One region of the Rhizobium atlanticum genome, then DNA from elsewhere that is predicted to be linked to it. Evidence: riboswitches for the same ligand, from Rfam matches in the RefSeq annotation. Region 1 holds a riboswitch; the other holds the start of a gene.
What was found. A riboswitch is a leader RNA that binds a small molecule or an ion and turns the genes downstream of it on or off. The one in region 1 is predicted to bind FMN.

Region 1 (7,603 bases):
TGGAAGAGCGCATCTCCAAGACCAAGCTGTCCAAGGAGGCCCGTGAAAAGGCCGAGGCGGAGCTGAAGAAGCTGCGCCAGATGAGCCCGATGTCGGCGGAGGCCACGGTCGTGCGCAATTATCTGGATTGGCTGCTCGGCATTCCGTGGGGCAAGAAGTCGAAGATCAAGGCCGACCTCAACAATGCCGAGAAGATCCTCGAGGCCGATCACTTCGGTCTGGACAAGGTCAAGGAACGCATTGTCGAATATCTCGCCGTGCAGGCTCGCGCCACCAAGATCAAGGGCCCGATCCTCTGCCTCGTCGGCCCTCCGGGCGTCGGCAAGACCTCGCTCGCCCAGTCGATCGCCAAGGCAACCGGCCGTGAGTATGTTCGCATGGCGCTCGGCGGCGTTCGCGACGAGGCCGAAATCCGCGGTCACCGCCGCACCTATATCGGCTCGATGCCCGGCAAGGTCATCCAGTCGATGAAGAAGGCGAAGAAGTCCAACCCGCTCTTCCTGCTCGACGAAATCGACAAGATGGGCATGGATTTCCGTGGCGATCCGTCTTCGGCCCTGCTCGAAGTGCTCGATCCGGCGCAGAACTCGACCTTCATGGACCACTATCTGGAAGTCGAATACGACCTGTCGGATGTGATGTTCATCACGACCGCGAATACGCTGAACATCCCTGCACCGCTGATGGACCGCATGGAGATCATCCGTATCGCCGGCTACACCGAAGATGAAAAGCGCGAGATCGCCAAGCGGCACCTGCTGCCGAAGGCTATCAAGGAACATGCGTTGCAGCCGGAAGAATTCTCGGTCAGCGACGATGCCCTGATGGCGATCAGCCAGCAGTACACCCGCGAAGCCGGTGTCCGCAGCTTCGAACGCGAATTGATGAAGCTCGCCCGCAAGGCGGTCACCGAGATCATCAAGGGCAAGACGAAGTCCGTTCACGTGACGGCCGCCAACATCGCCGACTATCTCGGCGTCCCGCGCTTCCGCCATGGCGAAGCCGAGGGCGAGGATCAGGTCGGCGTCGTGACCGGCCTTGCCTGGACGGAAGTCGGCGGCGAGCTGCTGACCATCGAAGGCGTGATGATGCCGGGCAAGGGCCGCATGACGGTTACCGGCAATCTGAAGGACGTCATGAAGGAATCGATCTCGGCGGCGGCTTCCTACGTCCGCTCGCGCGCTGTCGATTTCGGCATCGAACCGCCGATGTTCGAAAAGAACGACATCCACGTGCACGTGCCGGAAGGTGCGACGCCGAAGGATGGCCCGTCGGCCGGTGTCGCCATGGCAACCGCCATCGTTTCGATCATGACCGGCATCCCGGTCAACAAGCATGTGGCCATGACCGGTGAAATCACCCTTCGCGGCCGGGTGCTGCCGATCGGCGGTCTCAAGGAAAAGCTGCTGGCAGCGCTTCGCGGCGGCATCAAGAAGGTGCTGATTCCGGAGGAAAACGCAAAGGATCTGGCGGAGATTCCGGACAACGTGAAGAACAGCATGGAGATCATCCCGGTCTCCCGGATGGGCGAGGTGATCAAGCACGCGCTGATCCGCCGGCCGGAGCCGATCGAGTGGGATGGCACGGTGGAAACGCCTGTTATCACCTCGGTCGAAGGCCTTGACGATACGGGCGCAACGATCGCTCATTGAGTGGCGTTTGCCACATTTGTGCCCTATTGGCGCAAAAGACGCGAAAAGGCTGGCGGAAACGCCAGCCTTTTTTGTGAAAACGTCATGGAGACGCTTGCTTTTCCTTGATTTGCAGGGCTTTTGGGTTCCCGGCGGGCCTGATGAAACCTATTCTGCGCCTAGCTTACATTTGAGTCGTTTCATACCATTTAGAAAGGGGTGGAAACATGAACAAGAATGAACTCGTGTCCGCAGTGGCCGAAAAGGCAGGACTGACGAAGTCTGACGCGGCTTCCGCTGTTGACGCGGTTTTCGACGTTGTCCAGGCCGAACTCAAGAACAAGGGCGATATCCGCCTCGCTGGTTTCGGCAGCTTCACCGTTTCTCATCGCGCTGCAACGAAGGGCCGCAACCCGTCGACCGGCGCTGAAGTCGATATTCCAGCCCGCAACGTGCCGAAGTTCACGCCCGGCAAGGGCCTGAAGGACGCCGTCAACGGTTGATTTGATCGTCCGCCAGTCGTAAACGAGAACGGCTGAGCAGGATTTCGAGGGGTTCGGCGCTGCCGGACCCCTTTTGTTTTGCCGCTTGCCGCAGGCAGCGCCTTGTTTTACGAACGATGCTGTTCTCAGGGCGGGGTGAAAGTCCCCACCGGCGGTAAGGGCTGTGGCCCGAGCCCGCGAGCGCCTTCTCAAGCTTCGGCCGGGGAAGGGTCAGCAGATCCGGTGCGATTCCGGAGCCGACGGTATAGTTGGAAGAAAGAGAATGAGCATGGCCGTGATCGGGCAGGGGACTGCCGGCCTCTGCGCGCCGTCGCCTCAAGCGTCCTGATTTATGTTGATCGCCTGCATAATTCCTTAAATCGGAATCGATTTAAGGATGAACTATGCAGCAATTAAAAGCGCTAGAGCGTCTTTTGCGCGTCTGGAAAGACGCGCGGCGCTGTAGTTCCGGATGGAAGACATGAATCAGAATTCGCTTGCAGTCTCGCAATCTCGCGCCGTTGCCGGCGCTGCTTTCATGGTGCTTGGAGGCGTCGCCTTCTCGCTGCTCAACGTCGTCACCCAGTGGCTGACCATGAAGCTCGCCTTTCCGCCGGCCTCCGCAGCCTTCTGGCAATATGCCTTCGCCTTCCTCTTCTCCTTGCCCTTCCTGCGCAAATCAGGCCTTTCGGCCATGCGTACGGACTATCCCTGGCGACACGTCGTGCGCGTCCTCTTTGCCGCGCTTGGTGTCGAGGCCTGGGTTTCCGGTCTTGCCTCAGTGCCGATCTGGCAGGCGATCGCGCTGGTCATGACCTCGCCCTTCTTCATTATCCTCGGCGCCCGCCTGTTCCTCGGTGAGCGCGTCGGCCCGGCCCGCTGGGCAGCGACTGGTGTCGGGTTTGCTGGCGCGATGATCATCCTCCAGCCATGGTCTGATAGTTTCACCTGGGCGGCGCTCCTGCCGGTGCTCTCGGCGCTGCTCTGGGGTGCCTCCTCGCTTATCACCAAGAGCCTGACCGGTATCGAGAGGCCAGAGACCATCACCGTCTGGCTGTTGGTGCTGCTGACGCCGATCAACGGCGGTCTGGCACTTGCGGCGGGCTTCGCCGTACCGACAGGCACGACACTCGCGCTCTTCCTTCTGGCAGGCCTCCTGACGGTCGTGGCGCAATATCTGCTGACCCTAGCCTATGCCAGTGCCGACGCCGCCTATATCCAGCCATTCGATGATCTGAAGCTGCCGCTGAACGTGCTCGCCGGCTGGCTGTTTTTCGGTTACGCGCCGGCCGGTTATCTCTGGCTGGGCGCCGCGCTCATTCTTTCAGCGTCGCTCTTCATCATGCGAAACGAGATGCGCCGGGAAAGGCCGCCGGCCTGACGCCGACCTCTGAAAACGCGCGGGCTGTCATGTCTCTGTCATGGCAGTCCCGCAAAACCCCTCTGTTCGATCTTTCGACATTGGGGGATTTCATGACAATTTTATCGCGCAAGGCAGCGCTCACTGCTGTGCTTCTCGCATCCGGTGCCGTCCCGGCTGCGGCCGAGCCGGTTTTCAACCGCATCGCCTCCTTCCCGGTCGCCCAGAACCTGCCTGCTGACAAGGACAAGCTTTCGCCGACATCCGCGGAAATCATCACCGCGACCGACGACGGTAACACGCTGATCTATAGCGACAGCCCGCTCGGCGCGATCGGCTTCATCGACATTACCGACGCCAAGGCCCCGAAAGCCGCCGGCGCGCTGATGATGGATGGCGAGCCGACATCGGTTACCTCGAGCGCCGGCAAGGCGCTGGTTGCCGTCAACACCTCCGAAAGCAAGGCCAAGCCCTCAGGCCGCCTCGCAATCGTCGACGTGGCGACGAAGAAGATCGAGAACACCTGCGATCTCGGTGGCCAGCCGGATTCGATTGCCCTCAACAATGACAAGACGCTCGGCGCCATCGCGATCGAAAACGAACGCGACGAAGAGGTCAATCACGGCAAGATCCCGCAGATGCCGGCCGGCGAGCTCGCCGTTTTCCAGGTCAACAACGGCACCGTCGACTGCGGCGCCATCAAGCATGTGGCGCTGAATGGTCTCGCCGGTGTTGCCCCTGAAGATCCGGAGCCGGAATTCGTCGCTTTCAACGGCCTGAATGAAATTGCCCTGACGCTGCAGGAAAACAACGAGATCGTCATCATCGACGCCAACACGGCTCAGGTGAAGACCCACTTTACCGCCGGCAGCGTCGATCTCTCCGGCATCGACACGAAGCGCGACGGCGCCCTGAAATTCTCGAGCGAATCGAAGGGCGTGCTGCGCGAGCCGGACGCCGTGAAGTGGCTGGACGACAACCGCCTCGTCGTCGCCAATGAAGGCGACTATCAGGGCGGCTCGCGCGGCTTCACCATCTTCGACAAGACGGGCAAGGTCCTCTACGAATCGGGCGCATCCTTCGAACGCGCCGTCGCCCATATCGGCCATTATCCGGAAAGCCGTTCGGGATCGAAGGGCGTCGAGCCGGAAGGTCTCGAAGCCGCCAAGTTCGGCGATGACCAGTATTTCTTCCTGCTTGCCGAGCGCGCCTCGGTCGTCGGCGTCTATAAGGATACCGGCGCCGACCCCGAACTCGTGCAGCTTCTGCCGTCGGGCATTTCGCCGGAAGGCGGGGTCGCTATCCCCCAGCGTAATCTCTTCGCGACCGCAAATGAACTCGATCTCGGCAAGGACGGCGGAGTGCGCTCGCACGTGATGATCTACGAGCGCTCGGAAGGCGAAAAAGCTTATCCACAGATCGTCTCCACCGAGAAGGACGGCAATCCGATCGGTTTCGCAGCCCTTTCGGGTCTCGCCGCCGTTCCCGGAAAACCGGGCATGCTCTACGCCGTCAGCGACAGCGTTCTGGGCTCGCAGCCGACGATCTACTCGATCGACGCAACCAAGAAGCCGGCCGTCATCACCGACGCCCTCGTCGTCAAGCGCGACGGCGCTCCGGCGCAGAAGCTCGACATCGAAGGCATTGCGGTCGCAGCCGACGGCTCCTTCTGGCTCGCCTCGGAAGGAAACAGCGAGCGCCTCGTCCCGCATGCGCTCTACAACGTCAATGCCAAGGGCGACATCAAGGCCGAGATTGCTCTGCCTAGGGAACTCGCCGCCAACGAAATTCGCTACGGCTTCGAGGGTGTCACCATTGTCGGCACCGGCGACGATGCTACGTTGTGGATGGTCGTCCAGCGCGAGTGGGGTGACGACGAGAAGGGCTTCGTCAAGCTCGTCTCCTACAATCCGAAGAAAAAGGAATGGGGCGCCTTGCGCTATCCCCTCGACAAGACGGAAAGCGGCTGGGTCGGCCTGTCTGAGATCTCCGCCCACGGCGACAACGTTTACATCATCGAGCGCGACAACCTCGTCGGCGACGCCGCCAGGCTGAAGAAGCTTTACAAGGTGGCGATCTCGGAACTGAAGCCAGCCAAGCTCGGGGCCGAACTGCCGGTCGTGAAGAAAACCGAAGCACACGACTTCCTCGACGAACTAAAGACCGTGACGAACGGCTATGTGCTCGACAAGCTCGAAGGCTTCACCTTCGACGCCTCCGGCAAGCCTTACGCTGTCACCGATAATGACGGTGTGAGCGACTCTTCCGGCGAGACCTTGTTCTTTACGGTCGAACTGAGTGCCACGAACTGAAAGCTGCCCCTCATCCTAACCCTCTCCCCGTTAAAACGGGGCGAGGGGACGTGCCAAGCGCAACGTCGAGGTGAAGGAAGCACGTGCGGCATATCCCTTCGCCCCGCTCGCGGGGGTCCGGAGGACGGGTCGAAACCGGTGCCGCGACCCCGGTCGGTGGCGGCAGCCGGTGAGGGGCCGCTCTCGGCTCGCTGCAGCCTTCAATAAAAGCGACTCGCTCCAGCCTTACCAGCGCTGATGCACATGCGGCGCGATCAGCCGATTGTATATCTCGCGCGTCGCCACTAACACATCGGGCGAGAGCGGCGCGAGATCGGCTGCGGCCGCATTGGCTCTCGCCTGTTCGGCATTGCGGGCGCCGGGGATGACGACAGTAACGGCTTCAGCCATCAGGATCCAACGCAGCGCGAAGGCGGCCATAGTGACGCCGGCCGGCACCAGCTTGCGCACTTCCTCGACCGCCTGCAGCCCGACCTCGAAAGGTACGCCGGCAAAGGTCTCGCCGACGTCGAAAGCTTCGCCGTGGCGGTTGAAATTGCGATGGTCGTCGCTGGCAAACTGCGTCTCGCGGCTGATCTTGCCGGAGAGAAGACCACTTGCCAGCGGCACGCGCGCAATGATCGCCACATTCCTGCGACGTGCTTCCTCGAAGAACAGATGGTCGGGGCGCTGACGGAAAATGTTGTAGATGATCTGGACGCTGACGACGCCGGGATATTCGATCGCCTTCAGCCCGTCCTCGACTTTTTCGACGCTAACGCCATAACCCTTGATCTTTCCGGCCTTCTGCAGCGCGTCGAGGCCCTCGAAGACCTCAGGGAGGTAAAGCACCTCGCGCGGCGGGCAGTGCAACTGCACGAGATCGAGGCTGTCGACCGCGAGGTTTTTGAGGCTGCGGTCGATGAAGCCTTGGAGATTGGCCTTGGTATATCCTTCCGCGACATGTGGGTTGAGGCGGCGGCCTACCTTGGTTGCGACCATCGGGCGCTCGCCGCCGCGCGTCTTCAGGACATCGGCAATGATCTTTTCCGAGCGGCCTTCGCCGTAAACATCCGCCGTGTCGACGAACGTCATACCGGCATCGAGCGCGGCGTTCAGCGCCGCCCGCCCATCCGCCTCGCTGATATCGCCCCAGGAGCCGCCGATCTGCCAGGCGCCGAAGCCGACATTGGTAACGGTGAACGGCATGCGGCCAAACGCATGGTGTTTCATGAACATCTCCCTAGGTTATGAACGCTTTGGCCTATCAGGCGGGCAACTGCGCGGCAATTGCCGATCTGGTCTTGATCGGTCGCCTCGATCAAATATCGTCGCACCGTAAAGCTTCAACAGCATGGATGGAAAGGAACGATCATGGAGATCAAACCCGCTGGCTCCAGCCCCTCGACGAAGCCGCCGGCCGACTATTTTACCGGCGCCGTTCGGCAGGATCCGCTGATCGAGCCGCCGACGCCGGCAAGGGTGAAGGCAACCTCCGTCACTTTCGAACCCGGAGCCCGCACCGCCTGGCACACGCATCCGCTCGGCCAGACGCTGATCGTCACCTCAGGCAAGGGCCTTGCCCAGAGCTGGGGCGGGGAGATTCGTGAGATTCGCGCGGGCGACACCGTCTGGTTTGCGCCGGGCGAAAAACACTGGCACGGCGCCGGCCCGGAGACGGCGATGACGCATATTGCCATTCACGAGGCATTGGACGGCAGCCATGTCGACTGGATGGAAAAGGTCAGCGACGAACAATATTCCGGCAAGGCGTGAACTGATCAAAGGCGCTTCAGGCAATAGGAAAAATGCGCGTGTGATTCGACCGTCAGGAATTCG
Region 2 (7,603 bases), on a different contig from region 1:
GCAGCAGACGATCGGCGCGACCGCCCCGGATGTCACGCCGGTAATGCCGGGATCGGCCAGCGGATTGCGCGTCAGCGTCTGCAGCAAGTAGCCGGAAACGGCAAGGCCCGCCCCGCCGGCGGCCGCCGCCAGGCTGCGCGGCAGCCGCAGCGTCCAGACGAGGAGAGATTCGAGCTTGCCGTCGGGCGCCAGGAGCACGCGCAGCGCTGTCTCGACCGAAAGCGTCTTAGCGCCAACCAGCAAGCCGAGCATCGCCGCCAGCATCGCGGCGGCGACAATGAGCCCTATGGCCAGGAATGATTGCCGGGGGCTCATCGCAGGCCTTTTCCTTGGACTTAGTTCTGCAGTTCGGCCGGGATCAGCTTGGCAGCCTCGGCCTTGACATCGACAGCCGGGAACGTGTCGGGGTAAAGGTAGTGCGCAGCCTCGCGCAGCACGATTTCGCGGGCGATCGGGCCGTTGGTCTCGACCCACTGGTCGCCGACGTAGAAGACGCGGTTGTTCTTGACTGCCGACAGCTGCGACCAGATCGGGTTGCTCTCATGCGGGCGATCCGGGCCGGAATCATAGACGAAGATGACCTCCGGATCCTTCTCGAGCATGGTTTCGAGGCTGAGGTCGATGCCGAACTCGCCGCCCGGAGTTTTCGGCCCCGGAACATTGTCGCCGCCGATCGCGGCGACGATCGAGGCCGAGGTATTTTCCGTGTGGAAGGCGAAGGGTGTCGCGCCGCCCCACATGATCAGGAAGCGCGGGTGAACGCCCTTCGGCGCCTTGGCGGCAAATTCCGCAAGATGCTTGCGGAATTCGGCGTTCAGCTGCTCGCCGCGTTCGGGCTGGCCGAGCAGCTTGGAAAGGGCGGCGGTCTCGCTGTAGCTCTCTTCGAGCAGTTCCATATTATAGGCGACGTAGGGCGCGATGTTTTGAAGCTGCGCCGCATTGCCGACCGTATAGCGGCGGATCGCGACGATCAGATCCGGTTTGGCTTCGGAGAGAAGTTCCAGATTGGGCTTAGCGCGCTGGCCGATCTGCTTCATTCCGGAAGTCAGGCCCAGCAGGAATTCGGGCTCGCGGCCTTTCGTCATATAGGTGCTGGCGACCGGCTTGATGCCGAGTGCCAGCGCGACGTCATCTGCGAAATAGGAAATCGAGGCAAGGCGCTTCGGCTGTGCCGGAACTTCGATGGTGACGCCGCGATCGTCGACGACCGAGACTTTCTTGCCGTCGTCGGCCGGCGCGGCCCCTGCCACGAGCATTGCGGACAGGCCGAGGGCCGAGAAAAATTTATGTGCGTATCGAGTCATATCTGAAAACTCCTCTGACCGGCAGAGGCTTTAGCCAAAAAAGCGGAGTTTAACAATCATGATTCTTTTGCGCAGTTTCTGGGAAGGGACGGCACTGCTTGCACAAGCGGACAGTTCCCATCTCAGGCTCAATCCTCAGCCAAAGTGAAGACGGCGCACGGCTCGGCGATGCCGCGCAGGGCGTGCTCGCCGAGCGGCGTCAGCGCAGCCCGGGTATTCGCCGCCACGGCGCCTGAGATCAGCACGCTGTGGCCGAGCGGCTTGCAGAGCCCTTCCAGCCGGCTGACCAGATTGACCGCCGGGCCGATGGCGGTGAAGTCAAGCCTGTCGGCGGCGCCGATATTGCCCCAGAGGATTTCGCCGAAATGCAGGGCAGCCCCGAAGGGCAGCGGCGCCAGCCCCTCAGCCTCACGCATCCGATCGAGATGAACCATGCCGGCGCGGCAGGCGGCGACAGCCCGAAGCGCCGCCTCACAGGCCTCTCGATCAGCTCCTGCCCCGTTGCCGGAAGCAGCAGTGACGGGAAAGATCGCCAGCACGCCGTCACCGATGAATTTCAGCACCTCGCCGCCGAAGGCATGCACGGCGCCGGCGACGCGGTCGAAATAAGCGTCGAGCGCGGATATCATCGCCTGCGGCTCCGTCACTTGGGAAAGCGCGGTGAAATCCCGCAAATCGGCGCAGAGAAGAGCGGCGCGAATGGTTTCGCCTGTGCCCCGGGCGAGCGCACCCGACTGAACGCGAGCCGCACTGCGCCGGCCGAGGTAGGCTTCCAGCAGCGCCGCCTGCGCTTCCCGCGCCGCAAGGACTGCGAGCGGCGCCGCAGCAAAACGCGCGACGTCCTGCAGCCGCGCGGCTTCATCAGGAGAAAATTCGTCCGCCCCTGCCCCCTTGCCGATGCCCGCCCAGCCGAGCACGGCGCCGTCCCGCGAAGCTCCAATCCTCTCCTCCCAAACCGGCCCGAGCCCGGCTAGCCATTCGCGCCCGGCATCGCTTTGCGGTGCGGCGGCAAACCCCAGCGCCTCAATGACGGCTCCGGTTTCCGCCCGCCACAGCCAGCTGCGCCGCGCTATGATCGGATGCGGCACCGAAAGTGTCAGCGCGCCGCCGGAAAGCTCCAGGCCGTCGGCCAGCAGCCGGCGCCCGAGCTCGGCCAGAAACCGTTCGGGGCCGGGCGAAGCCGCAGCCTCGTCAATCAGCCAGGCAATGGAGGAAGGCAGATCCATGAGTTAACATTGGCATTGCAACAGGACGCGGGCAACCCCGGGACATCAGCCAGACACCTGTGGTGGATTTCCTATCGGCACTTGCCCCCGCCGATTCCCTCCGCAACCCTGTCAACCCCACCTCCCAACAACTCTGTGGAAAACCATTCATCACGGTGGAAAACAACCCAATAAACACCTTTAAATTGCGCGACATTGATTCGATTATGTGCGAACTTGTCATTAGCGATTGAGGGGTTGCTATGGGCACGACATACTGGCCGAAAGACCCGCTGGACGGGAATGACATGACCCTGCTGACGTCGATCCTTCGGCGCTGGTGCGCGCGTTATGGGATCGAGTTTACAGCCGAAGAAAGCAAACGGAAGGCGAAGGAACTCGTCGAATGGTTCGAGTTCGGTGTCAAGGATCCGGCCGAGCTCGAAGAACTGATCGACGGAAAGCACTGGCTCGTCAGCCGCATCTGAGCGCAGCGTTATTTCAGCTGATAAAGGCCGGGCGAAACATCGCACCGGCCCTCGTTCGTTTGCCTCTGTCAAAAAGTTTTAGTAGTCATCGCGCCAGCGGCGTTCGCGGTCCCAGCGCCCCTCATAGCGCCAGCGCGGGCCATCCCAATCGCGATGACGCCGCTCCCAGCCCCAGCGGGGCGGACCGCCATAGAAAGCTACAGGCGGCGGGCGGCGCCAGTTGCGCCGGCATTCGCCCCAGCGGGTCAGATGCCAGCCGCGACCACAGGCGTAGTCGACCTTTGTGACAGTGCTCTCAACCTTGATTGCCCCGATCGGCATCGCCTGAGCTGTGCCAATCGAGAGGCTGCCAGCGAGCAAGGCAGCCGCGATAGAAAGTGCCTTCATCGAAAACTCCATTTCATCCAGCCGCAATCACCTTAGGACCGCCAAATTGAACTGGAGATGAACTGCGCGTTCATGTTTGCGGACGATAAAGCAGCACTTTTTTTGACCGCAGCGGACCGTTCTTCCCGCAGCGTCAAGCGCTTGGGGAGCATCCCGTCGCCTGCCGAAAACCGTTCATGTCCTTCCGTAAAAAGGATCTGGACCCGGGTCCCGCCCGGCCGCGACTTCCGTGAGCCGGCCGAGATAATGCGCCCAGCCCTCCTCATGACCGGCGCATTGCTCCGCACTCGGCAGACCGCTATGGGTGAGCCGCAAAAGCGTTCCGCCTCCTTGCTCGATCAGGTCGATCTCGACCAGGCTCGATCCCGGCGGCACCACCTCGCTGCCATCCCAGCCGAAGCTGTAGGCAAGCCGATGCACCGGCACCACCTCGCGAAACGAGCCGCGCGCAAAACGGGCGCCGGTGACGTTGACGAGATAGAGCCCACCCGGCTCCGGCTCGACCTCGGCCTCCGTCCCCATCCAGCGCAGGATCTTCTCGGGATCGGTCATCAGTGCAAACACCGCCGCCGGCGGCGCCGCAAGATGCGCCTCGCGGCGCACGACGAAAGATTCTGGCATCGCTCTCTCCCATGGTTGCTGCTCTACCCCTCAATGAGGCGGAGCAGCATGCCTTTTCGACATGGATGTCCTCAGCGGAAGCATGTAGGTGGATGCGCACGCTGCGCAAGGGGGGAGAAGGGGGATCCGGTAGCGTCTTGCTCCTTTCAGAAACGTCGCTTGTGAAAGCGCGGACAGGCAACTTGCTCGCCTTCGCCCCAGCGGGGAGAGATGCCCGTCAGGGCAGATGAGGGGGGTGAGGAGCATCAGCAACGAACGCCTTGAGCGAAAGCGAAGGGCAAATGACCACCACCGACGAAAACGTCTTCCCTATTGCCAGCCCGCCGCCTTGGCCCTATTGTCCGCGCCGTTCTCAGGGCGGGGTGAAAGTCCCTACCGGCGGTATGCAGTTTCGATTGCGAGCCCGCGAGCGCCTTCCTCGGAAGGGTCAGCAGATCAGGTGAGATGCCTGAGCCGACGGTCATAGTCCGGATGAAAGAGAACGTGCGCTGCTGCTGCCCTCCGGGCTGGCTGCGGATGCTCGTGATCGCCTTGGGTGATGTGTCTGTACGCCAAAGGAGATTACCATGACACCCACCCGTTATGCCTTCGTCAAAGCCGGCTGGCACGCCGATATCGTCGACCGTGCGCTCGAAGGTTTCCAACAGCTTGTTCCCGCCGAACAGATCGACGTATTCGACGTCCCCGGCGCCTTCGAAATGCCGCTGCTGTCGCGCGATCTTGCCGCGAGCGGGCGCTATGCCGCCGTCATTGCCGCCGCCTTCGTCGTCGATGGCGGGATCTACCGCCACGAGTTCGTCGCCCAGGCCGTGGTCGATGGCCTGATGCGCGCCGGCATGGATACCGGCGTGCCGGTGCTGTCGGTCTCACTGACACCGCATCACTATCAGGAAACCGAGCATCACACGCAGATCTACCGCGCTCATTTCGTCGAGAAGGGCCGTGAGGCTGCGCGCGCCGCTCTGATGATCGGCAAAACGCGCGCCGCCCTTGCTGCTTAAAAGCTAGCGCAACAGACGGCGGGATGGCCCGCCGTCTTCTTCATGTCGACTGAAGAATTGATTCGACGCTCCACCCGCGCTGTGGTCCACTCGCTCCTGACATGTATCGCCATTCTTAATGCGTCCAAACCTCAAGGGAGCTGAAGATGAGCAATGCAATGCGCAGTGAACCCCTAACCGAATCCATGAAAACACGACCGGTCGACACCAAGCTCGAAGTGGTCGTCATTCCCGTTTCCGACGTCGACCGCGCCAAACGTTTTTACGAGAGCCTTGGCTGGAGGCTCGACGCCGACTTCGCCAATGATGCCGATTTCCGCGTGATCCAGTTCACCCCACCGGGCTCCGGTTGCGCGATCATCTTCGGCAAGAATGTCACCGCCGCCGCTCCCGGCTCCGCCCAAGGCCTCTATCTCATCGTCTCCGACGTCGAGGCCGCAAGGCGCGATCTCATCGCCCGCGGCGTCGAGGTGAGCGAGGTCTTCCACGATGCTTCAGGCGTCTACGCCGGCAAGGACGAGCCCTATCTCTTCGGGCGCCTGCGCATCGCCGGCCGCGACCCCGACCACCGCAGCTATCGTTCCTTCGCCTCGTTCAAGGATCCCGATGGCAACGGCTGGCTGTTCCAGGAAGTCACCACACGCCTGCCGGGACGCATCGACGCCGATGAGACCGCCTTCTCGACATCGAGCGACCTCGCCGCCGCCCTCCGCCGCGCCGCCGAGGCCCACGGCGAACACGAGAAGCGCAATGGCGGCAAACACGACGAGAACTGGCCGGACTGGTACGCCGAATACATGGTCAGCGAACAGACCGGCAGGCAGCTGCCGTTATAGGTGGCGGCACGGAGCAGCCGCCTTGCCCGTCGGCACCTCAAGGTGAGGCTCTTCAAGCGGCAGATGCTTTCTTCTTTGCTTTATCGGTATGCCATGTGACAACCACACGGCATACCCTCTCCGGGCTCATCAGGTCGCGACTCACCGATCGAATATATCCCGCCACTGCTTCTCGCCGATCAGACAGTCCGACGTCGGCGCGTCGGCGGCTATCCTCTCCACCGTCGGCGAGGGTGAAATGCCGCTGATCTCGAGCACCAGCTTGCGGCGCACGGCGATGGCGAAATCCTCAATCCTGTGGACCGGCAGCACGAAGCTGCCGGGGCCGCCGATCACGCAATCGGCGTAATATTTGTCGAGCCCTCCGGGAGCATCGGAAGGACGCAGCATTATCGCCAGCCCGTTGATGATCATGCCCGACGCCATCGCCTTGTCCCTGGTGCCCGTCACCGGGCTGCCGGAATTGTTCGGACCGTCGCCGGAGACGTCGATCACCTCACGCCTGCCGCGAAAGGGTCCGGTGGTGATCATGCTGGCGCCCTGATCGATGGCTGTTGAGATCGAGGTGCGCCGTTGCGTGGCTATCGGCCGGGCGCCAAGCTTATCGGCGAAGGCGATCGCATCCGCTTCCGTCTCAATCACCTGCCAGTCGATCATCGAATCCTGGACGACATAGCCCGCCCATTCGAAATAGCTGATGGCGATGCGGCCGGTGAGCCCGCCCTTGACCGCATCGATGAATTCCTTGTGCTTGAGCGCCTCGACATAACCGTCGCGCTGAATGCCGATCTCTTCGAAATCCATTGACCGCGAGGTGTCGACGGCAAGCACCAGCGTCACATCAACTTCGTTTGCGCCCGCCCCAGCTGTCGGCACGACTCCGGTAAGACCCATGAGCACCGCAAGTGTGGTCAGCATCGGCAAATCCCCGCGCATCGAGCAGGGAAATGTAACACAGCTTGGCCGGCGAAGGACGCCCGGCCTCGTGCGGGGTTTCAATTTTCGGTGATATCAGGAGCGCCTGCCTTGCCCCTCAAGGCCGCTGCGGGGAACTCATAGAGAGAGACTCTCCTGCCATGCAGCTTTCCAGGACCTCAACGCAAAGGCGACCATAAAGGGTTCTTCCACGCCTTCAGCGCTTCCAGAAAAACCTGCAGGCGCAGCGGCAGGAAGCGGCGGGTGGGATAGACGGCGTGCACGAAGATTTCCGGCGAGGACCAGTCCGGCAGCAGGCGAATGAGCTCGCCTCGGTTGATCTCTTCGTCGCAATAGGTCGAAGGCAGCAGCCCGATACCGTGGCCGCGATAGGTAAAGGCGCTGACCGCCTCGAAGTCCCGACTGGAGACCGGCCCGGACACGCGCACGTGGGCCGACTTGCGGCCGCTGACAAGATGCCAATCCGCCTCGCCGTTGCGGCCGTTCAGGAGCACGCATCGATGATCCTTCAGGTCCTCGGGCTTTGATGGAAGCGCCCTGCCCTCGAGATAGTCGGTTGTCGCAACCAGATAGCGCACACTCCGGCCGAGCCGCTGCGCGACGATGGAAGAATCCTTGAGTTCGCCGAAACGAATGGCGAGATCGACATTCTCGGCGACCAGATCGAGGAAAAGGTTGGTGACGAAGAGATCGATCTGGATATCGGGATATGTCCTCAGGAAGGACGAGATGAATTCGTAGAAGACGTCCTGCCCGAAGATGACGGGCACGGAGATCTTCAGCAAGCCTTCCGGCTTCCTCTGCGTCTCCGTCAGCGCCTGCTCG

Region 2: linked by a shared signal. The riboswitch ahead of PH551_RS02125 (6,7-dimethyl-8-ribityllumazine synthase) and the one ahead of PH551_RS10025 (DMT family transporter) in region 1 are both predicted to bind FMN.

What each region holds. Positions count from the first base shown of each region.
Region 1 is NZ_JAQJCJ010000005.1:240,056-247,658, forward strand. Features, by position in the region: gene lon (endopeptidase La) at 1-1,652, shown strand, start outside; gene hupB (DNA-binding protein HupB) at 1,859-2,134, shown strand; FMN riboswitch at 2,252-2,402, shown strand; gene PH551_RS10025 (DMT family transporter) at 2,586-3,494, shown strand; gene PH551_RS10030 (esterase-like activity of phytase family protein) at 3,587-5,785, shown strand; gene PH551_RS10035 (aldo/keto reductase) at 6,011-6,997, opposite strand; gene PH551_RS10040 ((R)-mandelonitrile lyase) at 7,139-7,540, shown strand; gene PH551_RS10045 (class I SAM-dependent methyltransferase) at 7,546-7,603, opposite strand, start outside.
Region 2 is NZ_JAQJCJ010000001.1:440,447-448,049, reverse strand. Features, by position in the region: gene PH551_RS02155 (FecCD family ABC transporter permease) at 1-315, opposite strand, end outside; gene PH551_RS02150 (ABC transporter substrate-binding protein) at 336-1,304, opposite strand; gene PH551_RS02145 (adenylate/guanylate cyclase domain-containing protein) at 1,433-2,530, opposite strand; gene PH551_RS02140 (alpha-amylase family protein) at 2,773-2,997, shown strand; gene PH551_RS02135 (GCG_CRPN prefix-to-repeats domain-containing protein) at 3,076-3,384, opposite strand; gene PH551_RS02130 (SRPBCC family protein) at 3,559-4,005, opposite strand; FMN riboswitch at 4,350-4,492, shown strand; gene PH551_RS02125 (6,7-dimethyl-8-ribityllumazine synthase) at 4,572-5,006, shown strand; gene PH551_RS02120 (VOC family protein) at 5,153-5,842, shown strand; gene PH551_RS02115 (DUF1194 domain-containing protein) at 5,984-6,760, opposite strand; gene PH551_RS02110 (LysR family transcriptional regulator) at 6,937-7,603, opposite strand, start outside.